3 regions of the Bradyrhizobium sp. USDA 223 genome follow, and region 3 is predicted to be linked to each of the others. Evidence: predicted binding sites of a transcription regulator. Region 3 holds the regulator's gene; each other region holds the start of a gene.
The links. The regulator LexA, encoded in region 3, represses DNA repair genes until DNA is damaged. The targets are predictions, from matches to a motif close to TGTTCNNNNTGTGTTCNG.
Positions count from the first base shown of each region.

Region 1: the regulator LexA is predicted to act here: its motif matches at 1,992-2,009, upstream of ABIA40_RS30565 (YifB family Mg chelatase-like AAA ATPase).
Region 2: the regulator LexA is predicted to act here: its motif matches at 1,178-1,195, upstream of uvrA (excinuclease ABC subunit UvrA).

Region 1 is NZ_JBIYDR010000001.1:6,551,307-6,554,997, reverse strand. It holds gene ABIA40_RS30570 (hypothetical protein) at 1-286, opposite strand, end outside; gene ABIA40_RS30565 (YifB family Mg chelatase-like AAA ATPase) at 396-1,934, opposite strand; gene ABIA40_RS30560 (PilZ domain-containing protein) at 2,164-2,409, shown strand; gene ABIA40_RS30555 (tetratricopeptide repeat protein) at 2,491-3,288, shown strand; gene ABIA40_RS30550 (CpaE family protein) at 3,381-3,691, opposite strand, start outside.
Region 2 is NZ_JBIYDR010000001.1:2,376,072-2,379,762, reverse strand. It holds gene ABIA40_RS10890 (outer membrane protein) at 1-37, shown strand, start outside; gene ABIA40_RS10885 (outer membrane protein) at 261-1,016, shown strand; gene uvrA (excinuclease ABC subunit UvrA) at 1,292-3,691, shown strand, end outside.
Region 3 is NZ_JBIYDR010000001.1:2,268,558-2,272,248, reverse strand. It holds gene glp (gephyrin-like molybdotransferase Glp) at 1-1,128, shown strand, start outside; gene lexA (transcriptional repressor LexA) at 1,305-2,006, shown strand; gene ABIA40_RS10360 (hypothetical protein) at 2,392-2,826, shown strand; gene ABIA40_RS10355 (GAF domain-containing protein) at 3,044-3,691, shown strand, end outside.

The DNA.
Region 1 (3,691 bases), 4.3 Mb from region 3:
TCGAAGGGCTGGCCTGGCAGGTGTCAGGCTCGGAGCCGAGGCCGTCGTCGACCACGGCAAAATCCGCGGCGTCGGCATCCTCGGTGATCTGGACCCGCACCGTGGCCTGCGCGGGATCGTCGGTGAAGGCAACATGCACACCGGCGGTCCAGAACAGCGAGGTGAGCTCGACCGATGTGTCGCCCAGCGCGATGCAGGGATGCGACACCGATCCGATCTCGGCGCGGGCGAACACCGCAGCCGCCAGCACGGGAACAGCCGAGGCCAGGAACTTGAAACGCAACATGACGCTCTACTCGCTAGGCCCCGGGGAACTCACAACCGAAACGCGTCGGGCCTTATGGTTTGTAGAGCGTAAAGGAAAGTCGTTACCGCCGGGTTGATGCGCGGAATGATCAAGCCAGCTGGCGCACATCCTCCGCGAGTGCGCGGTAGGACAGCGCTTCGGCGAGGTGCAGCCGGCCGATCTTGTCGGCATGGTCGAGGTCGGCCAGCGTGCGCGCCACCCGCAGCACGCGGTGATAGCCGCGCGCCGACAGGCGCATGGTCTCGGCGGCGTCGCGCAGCAGCTTCTGACCCTGCGCGTCCGGCTTTGCGATCTCCTCCAGCACGGAAGCGGGGGCTTCGGCATTGGTGCGGACATGGGGCAGGCCTGCATCTGCATAGCGCGCCAGCTGGATGTCGCGCGCCGCCGCGACGCGGGCGGCGACCTCGGCCGATCCTTCCGACGGCGGCGGCAGGATCAGGTCGGCGGCGGTCACCGCCGGCACTTCGATGCGCAGATCGATGCGGTCCATCAAAGGACCGGAGATGCGCGCCTGATAATCGGCGGTGCAGCGGTCGATGCGGCCGCGCTTACAGGCATAGCCGGGCTCGAACGCATTGCCGCAGCGGCAGGGATTCATCGCCGCGACCAGCATGAAGCGGGCAGGGTAGGTGACGCGGTGATTGGCGCGCGACACCGCGACCTCGCCGTTCTCCAGCGGCTGGCGCAGCGAATCCAGCACGCGCGGATCGAACTCCGGCAATTCGTCGAGGAACAGCACGCCTTGATGCGCCAGCGAGATCTCGCCGGGCTTGGCGCGCGCGCCGCCGCCGGTGAGCGCGGCCATGCTGGCGGAATGGTGTGGCGAGCGGAACGGGCGCCGCGCCGTCAGCGCGCCGCCTTCGATCTCGCCGGCGACCGAGGCGATCATCGAGACCTCGAGCAGCTCGCTCGGCGACAGCGGCGGCAGGATCGAGGGCAGGCGCGCGGCCAACATCGATTTGCCCGCGCCCGGCGCGCCGATCATGAGCAGGTGGTGCCCACCGGCGGCCGCGATCTCCAGCGCGCGCTTGGCGCTTTCCTGGCCCTTGATGTCGCGCAGGTCGAGCGTCGAGGCGGCGGCCTCGTGCACCTTCGGCGTCGGCCGCGACAGCACCTGGGTGCCCTTGAAATGGTTGGCGATCTGGATCAGCGAGTGTGCGGCAATGATCTGGATGTCCGGGCTCGCCCACGCCGCCTCGGAGCCGCAGGACGCCGGGCAGATCAGTCCTTCCTCGCGCATATTGGCGCCGATCGCGGCGGGAAGGACGCCGGCCACCGGCGCGATCGAGCCGTCGAGACCGAGCTCGCCGAGCACGGTGAAGCCGGTCAGCGCATCCGGCGGGATGGCGCCGATCGCGGCCATCAGCCCGAGCGCGATCGGCAGGTCGTAATGGCTGCCCTCCTTCGGGAGGTCGGCCGGGGCCAGATTGACGATGATCCGCCGCGCCGGCAGCGCCAGCCCCGAGGCGATCAGCGCCGAGCGCACCCGCTCGCGCGCCTCCGACACCGCCTTGTCCGGCAGGCCGACGATGGCAAAGGCCGGCAGGCCGGGCGCGACCTGCACCTGCACGTCGACCGCACGGGCCTCGATCCCCTCAAAGGCGACGGTAGAAACCCGCTGAACCATGCCGAACCAGCCTGCCCATTGCTGCAATTAGGGGTAGCAGAGCGCGGCCGTTTCCGCAAGAACAATACGGGAACAATCGCTTGGCGGCCCGTCAAATCCTAACCAGGCGTAAATGCGGTCCCGTCACTACGTCTCGAATGCCACCTTCTCTCCTCAGCACATTCCAACGAATGTCCGCTACTCCTAGGGCTGCGGGATGGGCCGTGGTCTAACGGGTGAAACAGTTCAAATGCTTGCAAATCGCCGGAGAAGCGAACGTCGGGTGTGCAGCCGCCTCGCCAAGATCCATTTTGGCGCGGGCTCGCTGCCGCGGGATTGCACGATCACGGATATTTCGGATGGCGGCGTGAAAGTGGTGGCGGAATTTCTGGAAGTGCCGCCGCAGTTCACCATCATCTTCGCGCCTGATTATTCCCGCCAATGCCGCCTGCGCTGGCGCATCGGCTGCGAATTCGGCGCCGAGTTCGTCGACTGAACCTCAACACGCGCGCCCTCCTTAACGGGACTTTAGCGTTAATCGGTAAGCATCTCTGATCAGTTGCCGAGTGATCAGAGTATGCCCAAGCGTTCGTTCCTCGCCTTTCCCCCGGCGGGATATCTGTGTTCCGCCGTCCTGATCCTCGCCCTCGGCGGCTGTCAGACGGCCGGCATCGACGACGTCACCGGTGCGCTCGGCGGCAAGCGGGAGTCCGCCGCCAAGCTTGACGGCAAGTCCGACAGCAAGGCCGACCCCACGCCGGAGATGGACGCACTTCGCGAGCGTTATCGCGCCAAGCCGAGCGATCCCGCCATTGCTCTCGAATACGGCAAGGCGCTGCGTGGCAGCGGCCAGCGCGCGCAGGCGGTCGCAGTGCTGGAGCAGGCCGTGCTCGCCCGTCCCGGCAACAAGGCGCTGCTCGCCGGCTACGGCCGCGCGCTCGCCGACAACGGCAATTTCCAGCAGGCCTTCGACGTCCTCGGCCGGGCGCATTCGCCCGAGGATCCCGATTGGCGCATCCTGTCGGCGCAGGGCGCTGTGCTCGACCAGCTCGGCCGCAACGAGGAAGCCCAGCAATATTACGCCGCGGCGTTGAAGATCGTGCCGAACGAGCCGACCGTGCTGTCCAATCTCGGCCTGTCCTACATGCTGCAGAATAATCTATCGAAGGCCGAACAGGTGCTCGGCCGCGCCCATCAGCGCAATCAGAACGATGCGCGGGTCCGCGCCAATCTGGCGCTCGTGCTGGGATTGCAGGGTCGCGAGGCCGAGGCCGAAATCCTCGTCAAGGCAGATCTGCCGCCGGACCAGGCCGCGGCCAAAGTCGCGGCGCTGAAGCAGCTGCTGGCGAAAAAGCAGCAGCGGGCGGACAGGTAGTCCGCCCTAGAGCATGATCCGGACCCGAAGGGCCGCGTCAGCGCAAAGTGTGAAGCGGTTTTCCGAAAAGATCATGCTCAAATAAGCTACGCCTAAGACGCCTTGCGATGCGGGGCCGAGCTGCGTCCCGACTTGCCCTTCAGCTTCTTCAAAAGCGGCTCGAGCAGCGAGCGCTTTGGCTTCTTCACCTCGCCGCGGCCGGCGAGGCGGTTCGCCATGTTCTGAAACAGAACGGTGGTGCGGTGGGTCCTGGAGACCTCCGCGATCATCTGGCCGTTATTGGCCGCGGTCGAGAACAGTTTCGAATCGAACGGGATCACCGTGATCGGCTGGCTCTCCATGGTCTTGGCGAAGGCCTTGACCTCGATCTCCGCGCGCTTGTGCATGCCGACCTGGTTGAGGC
Region 2 (3,691 bases), 110 kb from region 3:
CTACCACTTCGGCGGCCCGGTCGTCGCCAAGTACTGAGCTTCGTCTCTGACGCATCATCGTCACGAAAGGCCGGCCTCGCGCCGGCCTTTTTGTTTGTTGCGGCCGCCCGTTCGCTCGCGTTTTCGAAGGGGTGTGGCCGCTGGGTGACACAACCTTTGGCTTAAATGGTGTAAAAGCAATGACGTTGCTTGAGTCATAAGGTCCGCTGCTCTTCCGCTCTCCGGAAGACCGGAATGAGAAATGGAAGTGGGGAATGGATATGAAGAAGCTTTTGCTGGCTTCGGCCAGCTTGTTCGCACTCAGCGCGTTGTCACCGGCCTCGGCGGCCGATTTGGCGGCCCGCCCCTACACCAAGGCTCCGGTGGCGCCGATCGCGGTGTACAACTGGAGCGGCTTCTACCTCGGCGCCAACGCCGGCGGTGGCTGGAGCCGCAACTGTTGGGATCTCACCAGTGTCGGCCCCGTCGTGGTCGCTCCGGCGGTGGCCGAAGGTTGTCACAATGCGACCGGCGCACTCGTCGGCGGCCAGATCGGTTATCGCTGGCAGTCCGCCAACTGGGTGTTCGGTCTCGAAGCCCAGGGCGACTGGGCTGACCTGAAGGGTTCGAACATCAGCTCGCCTGCCGCGCTCGCGCCGCTGGTGAACGAGACCAGGATCGACGCCATCGGCCTCTTCACTGGCCAGGTCGGTTATGCCTGGAACAACGTGCTTTGGTACGTGAAGGGCGGCGCTGCCGTCACTCACAACAAGTACACTGGCAGTTTTGGCGGCGTTACGCTCGACACCGCGAACGAAACGCGCTGGGGCGGTACGGTCGGCACCGGCATAGAATTCGGCTTCGCCCCGAACTGGTCGGTCGCTGTCGAATACAACCACCTGTTCATGGGCAGGCACAACGAGACCTTCACCTTCCTCGGCGTGACCACTCGCACCGACAGCATCAAGCAGGACGTGGACATGGCTACCGTTCGCCTCAACTACACCTTCGGTGGCCCGGTCGTCGCGAAGTACTGATCAAGACCGACGTCACATCGTCACGAAAGGCCGGCCTCGCGCCGGCCTTTCTTTTTTGGCCGGGTTGCTCCGGGAGCGGTTCCGCGCGTTCCTGCTGCCAGATCCCGCCAGCACGCCAACAATCCGTTGACGATTCGCAAGTCCCACTGGAAATCCGCCGCCGTTCTTCCTACGTTCGCTGCCATACCCATCGGCGCCGATCCCGGTTCCGGGCGCAGCGCGCCTTTTTTGTTGGCGCGATCGCGCACCTTTGGGCTTCCTTGAGGGCAACTCGGATGGATGAAGTGATCAAGGCGAAGCGCCAACAACAGAACGCGGGCTCGAGCCTGCGCGCAATTACGATCCGCGGCGCGCGCGAGCACAACCTCAAGAATATCGACGTCGAGATTCCCCGCGACAAGCTGGTGGTGTTCACCGGGCTATCCGGCTCCGGCAAATCCTCGCTCGCCTTCGACACGATCTATGCCGAGGGCCAGCGCCGCTACGTCGAATCGCTGTCGGCCTATGCCCGCCAGTTTCTGGAGATGATGCAGAAGCCCGACGTCGACCAGATCGACGGCCTGTCGCCGGCAATCTCGATCGAGCAGAAGACGACGTCGAAGAACCCGCGCTCCACCGTCGGCACCGTCACCGAGATCTACGACTACATGCGCCTCTTGTGGGCCCGCGTCGGCGTGCCCTATTCGCCGGCCACGGGCCTGCCGATCGAGAGCCAGACCGTCTCCCAGATGGTCGACCGCGTGCTGGCGCTGCCCGAGGGCACCCGCCTCTATCTGCTCGCCCCCGTCGTGCGCGGCCGCAAGGGCGAGTACAGGAAGGAGCTCGCCGAATGGCTCAAGAAGGGCTTTCAGCGCGTCAAGATCGACGGCACCTTCCATGAGCTGGCGGAAGCCCCTAGCCTCGACAAGAAATTCCCGCACGACATCGACGTGGTGGTCGATCGCATCGTGGTGCGCGCCGATATCGGCCAGCGCCTCGCCGAGAGCTTTGAGACCGCGCTGAAGCTCGCCGAAGGCCTTGCCGTCGTCGAGTTCGCCGATGCGCCCGCGGCTTCTGCGCCTGCGGAGGAAAAGAAGAAGACCGCGAAAATCCACGACAAGAGCGGGCCCGAGCGCATCCTGTTCTCGGAAAAGTTCGCCTGCCCGGTCTCCGGCTTCACCATCCCCGAGATCGAGCCGCGCCTGTTCTCCTTCAACAATCCCTATGGCGCCTGCCCCGCCTGCGGCGGCCTCGGCGTCGAGCAGCATGTCGACGAAGACCTCGTCATCCCCGAGAAGGATCTGACGCTGCGCAAGGGCGCGATCGCGCCCTGGGCCAAATCGTCGTCGCCCTATTACGTGCAGACGCTGACCGCGCTCGGCAAGCACTACAAGTTCACGCTCGACACCAAGTGGAAGGATCTGCCGAAGAAGACGCAAAACGCGCTCCTCTACGGCTCGGGCGAGGACGAGATCAAGTTCTCCTACGAGGACGGGGTGCGCTCCTACGACACCAAGAAGCCGTTCGAGGGCGTCATCACCAACATCAACCGCCGCTACCGCGAGACCGAGAGCGAGTGGGCGCGCGAGGAGCTGGCGAAATATTTCCACGACGTCCCCTGCGAGGGCTGCAAGGGCTTTCGGCTCAAGCCCGAGGCGCTCTGCGTCAAGGTCGGCGGCAAGCATATCGGCGAAATCTCGGAGCTGTCCGTGAAGGGCGCCGGCGCGTGGTTCGAGACCGTGCCGGAGGCGCTGAACGCGCAGCAGAACGAGATCGCGGGCCGCATCCTGAAGGAGATCCGCGAGCGCCTCACCTTCCTGCTCGACGTCGGCCTCAATTATCTGACGCTGTCCCGCTCCTCCGGCACGCTGTCCGGCGGCGAGAGCCAGCGCATCCGCCTCGCCTCGCAGATCGGCTCGGGGCTCACAGGCGTGCTCTACGTGCTGGACGAGCCTTCGATCGGCCTGCACCAGCGCGACAACGCCCGCCTGCTCGATACGCTGAAGCGGCTGCGCGACCTCGGCAACACCGTGGTCGTGGTCGAGCATGACGAGGACGCCATCCGCCTTGCGGACTACGTGCTCGACATCGGCCCCGGCGCCGGCATGCATGGCGGCAACATCGTCGCCGAAGGCACGCCCGCCGAGATCATGCGCAACCCGAAATCGCTGACCGGCAAGTACCTGACCGGCGAGCTCGAGGTCGAGGTGCCGGAGCGGCGTCCGCCGAACCATCGCCGTACCATCAAGGTGGTGAACGCGCGAGGCAATAACCTCAAGAACGTCACGGCGGAAATTCCGCTCGGCCTGTTCACCTGCGTCACCGGCGTCTCCGGCGGCGGCAAGTCGACGCTGCTGATCGATACGCTCTACCGCGCCATTGCCCGCAAGCTCAACAACGCCAGCGAAGGCGCGGCGCCGCACGACCGCATCGAGGGCCTCGAGCACATCGACAAGATCATCGACATCGACCAGTCGCCGATCGGCCGCACCCCGCGTTCGAATCCGGCGACCTATACCGGCGCGTTCACGCCGATCCGTGAATGGTTCGCCGGCCTGCCGGAAGCGAAAGCACGGGGCTACGAGCCCGGCCGCTTCTCCTTCAACGTCAAGGGCGGCCGCTGCGAGGCCTGCCAGGGCGACGGCGTCATCAAGATCGAGATGCACTTCCTGCCCGACGTCTACGTCACCTGCGAC
Region 3 (3,691 bases):
GACGAGGCCTACCATCGTGTGCTCGCCCGCGATGTCGCGGCACGGCGCACGCAGCCGCCGGAGGCAATGTCGGCGATGGACGGCTATGCCGTGCGCACGGCGGACGCGGCATACGATTCGAGGTTGACCGTCGTCGGTGAGGTCGCGGCGGGCCGGCCGTTCGCGGGAAGCGTCGGCCCCGGCGAAGCCGTGCGGATCTTCACCGGCGGCGTCGTTCCCGACGGCGCCGATGCCGTCGTGATCCAGGAGGACACGGCTGCCGACGGCAAACATGTCACGATCAAGGAAGCCGCCATTTTCGGCCGGCACATCCGCCCTGCAGGCGTCGACTTCCGCGAAGGAGACGTGCTGCTGCGCAAGGGAATCCGTCTCACCGAGCGCGATCTCGCCCTTGCCGCCGGAATGAATCATCCGCATCTCGCCGTCATCCGCCGCCCGAGGGTTGCCGTTCTCGCCACCGGCGACGAGCTCGTGATGCCAGGCACCACGCCTGGTCGTGGCCAGATCGTCTATTCCAACGGCTATGCCCTGCATGCGCTCGCCCGCAGCGAGGGCGCCGAGACCATCGACCTCGGAATTGCCGCCGATACGCTGGAGGCGACGTCCGCCGGCATCCGCAGCGCGCGCGAGAGCGGCGCCGACATCCTGATCACGACCGGCGGTGCGTCGGTCGGCGACCACGACCTGGTCCAGCAGGCGCTCAAGGGCGAAGGCATCGCGATGGCGTTCTGGAAGATCGCGATTCGGCCCGGCAAGCCGATGATGCACGGTCGACTAGGCGCGATGCGCGTGATCGGCCTGCCCGGCAATCCCGTGTCGTCCTACGTGTGCGCCTTCCTGTTCATGGTGCCCTTGATTCGCGCCCTGTCGGGCCGTTCAGCGATTCATCATCAGCGCGAGCGCGCCGTGCTGGGCCGCGATCTCGCCGCCAACGACCAGCGCGAGGATTATCTGCGTGCGCGACTGGAGGTGCGCGACGACGGCACGCGCGTCGCCCTTCCCGTCAGCCATCAGGACTCCTCCCTGCTTGCGAATCTCGCTGCGGCACAGGTACTTCTCGTGCGTGCACCGTTCGCGCCGAAGGCCGAGGCAGGGACGCCTTGCGAGGTGCTCCGGCTGCCCGTCTGAGCCGCCCAGCCACACGCATTCCGCGAGTTTGGCCGCGTTCACCATAAATTAAGCAGTTGCGGAACACATATCGAACATATAGTGTCCGTTCATGATTTGTTTCGAGGATGTAGCGGCTTATTGCCGACTTCATCGTCTCGGAATCGAACGACATCAACCGGGGGACTTTGGTCGAGATGTTGACGCGCAAACAATACGAGCTTCTGCGGTTCATCAGCGAGCGTCTGAAGGAAAGCGGCGTGCCGCCGTCCTTCGACGAGATGAAGGATGCGCTCGACCTGCGCTCGAAGTCAGGCATCCATCGCCTGATCACTGCGCTCGAGGAGCGCGGCTTCATTCGCCGCCTGCCCAACCGTGCCCGTGCCATCGAGGTGATCAAGCTGCCCGAGCTCCAGGCCGCCGCCGGCAATCGCCGCGGCTTCACCCCGAGCGTCATCGAGGGCAATCTCGGCAAGGTGCGCGCGAGCTCCAGCCCGCCCGCGGACGAGGGCGAGCGCCCGGTCGCGGTGCCCGTGATGGGCCGCATCGCCGCCGGCACGCCGATCGAGGCACTGCAGACCCGCAGCCACACCATCAGCGTGCCGCCGGACATGCTCGGCTCGGGCGAGCACTACGCGCTCGAAGTGCGCGGCGATTCGATGGTCGAGGCCGGCATCCTCGACGGCGACATGGCGCTGATCCAGCGCAACGAGACCGCAAATACCGGCGACATCGTGGTGGCATTGATCGACGACGAGGAGGCCACGCTCAAGCGCTTCCGCCGCCGCGGCGCCTCGATCGCGCTCGAGCCCGCCAATGCCGCCTACGAGGTCCGCATTCTTCCGCCGAACCGCGTGAAGATCCAGGGCAAGTTGATCGGGCTTTACCGGAAGTACTGATACCGGAAGTCTCAAGCGCCGCGCGCGCTTCGATCGGCATCGGCGATCCAGGATCGGAGCGGATACTTGTCCGCTCCGGCTGGACGGTTTCTCTGGTTCTGCGCCGGCTGTCCGGTCCATCTTCCCGCGCGACATTCGCCCGCGCAGGCGCGCAGCCATTTCTGCTTCGCCGGTAGAGTTGTGCCGGCAGTGCTGATAGCTCCGGCCGAATGCAAGGACGCGAGGTTTGTTCCTATCGAATCCGGGAAAGATAATGTGATCGCGTGCTGCGAACGCGAGCCGCAGATTTGCCCATAACCGAGCAGAGCGTTGTATGCTTCCACTCTGATAGAGGCCTGCGCCTCGAAAGAGACGCGGGTCGCTATCCCAGCATGAGGAGCACCCGATGTGTGACTACAGCTTGCATGCCGTCGCGACGCGCCCCGCCGTAGTCGGCGAGACGATCGTCACGACAACCTTCCGCGGCACCTCGACGCGCGGCTTCGCTTCTGAAGCCGATCCCTCCGTCGCGGTCTGTCTGCTGCCGGGAACGGAGCTCGCTTTCGCCGACGACGTCCGCTACGACAACCGCTGGATCTGGACGCGCACCGTGAACTCTCGCGTCGGCAAGTTCGGCAAGATCGACCCGCACATTCCCGATCGCCATCATGACGCGATCGAATTTCCCGACGGCAAATATGTGCTGGTGACGCAGCTCGTCGAAGGCCAGCGCGCGACCGTGCTGCAATTGCCGGTGACGCAGCCGGCCCCCGAGCGCGAGCACAAGCCGCAGACCGTCGCCGACACGCGGCCCACGATCACGCGCCTGCCGATCGGCTGACGCCCTTCGGCCGAAAGGCCGAGCCCGGGATTGAAATTGCCGTCGCCGGCCGAGGCCGGCGAGCCCGGTGGGTTTTTGTTTCAGGACATTCGATCGGCGAGCCCGCCGCCGCGCCTCGTCGCCGCATGAAGTTTGGGCCGTCCTGCCTGAATTTTGAACGTTCGCTCCGCAGCCAAATGACCGATGCTGCAGTGGCTTGAGGCGGCGGACAGGCTCGATGAAGACCTTCATTCGCGTCGTTGAACTCTGGGTACCCGACCGGACGCGCATGCGGCTGGAATTCGGCGGCGGCCTCTACGACGAAGGGCTGTCCGCGTTCAAGGCCGTCAGCGAAGAGCTGCACTTCGGATATGACGAGGGACTTCCAGGCAAGGCCTGGGCCTGTGGCCACCCCGTCATCCTCACGAAATTCGCCAACTCCTATTTCAAGCGGACCGATCAGGCCGCTGCGGCCGGCCTCACCTGCGGCGTGGCGGTGCCGGTGTTCGCGGGCGAATTCCTGCAAGCCGTGCTGGTGCTGTTCTGCGGCGACGACGAGGCGCACGTCGGCGCGATCGAACTCTGGCACAACGATCCTGATCTCTCGCATGAGATGGGGCTCGTCGATGGCTATTACGGCACCGCGGACATGTTCGAATTCAACTCCCGCCACACCAGATTTCCGCGCGGCTTCGGCCTGCCCGGACGCACCTGGAAGGCGGGCCTGCCACTGATCATCAAGGACTTGCACGACGCCAAGAGCTTCTTGCGCTGGGAGGACGCCGCCAAGGTCGGGATCAATCTCGGCGTCGGCGTGCCCTACGGAACCGGTACCGACCAGACCTGGGTTCTGACATTCCTGTCCGCGCAGGCAACGCCGATTGCA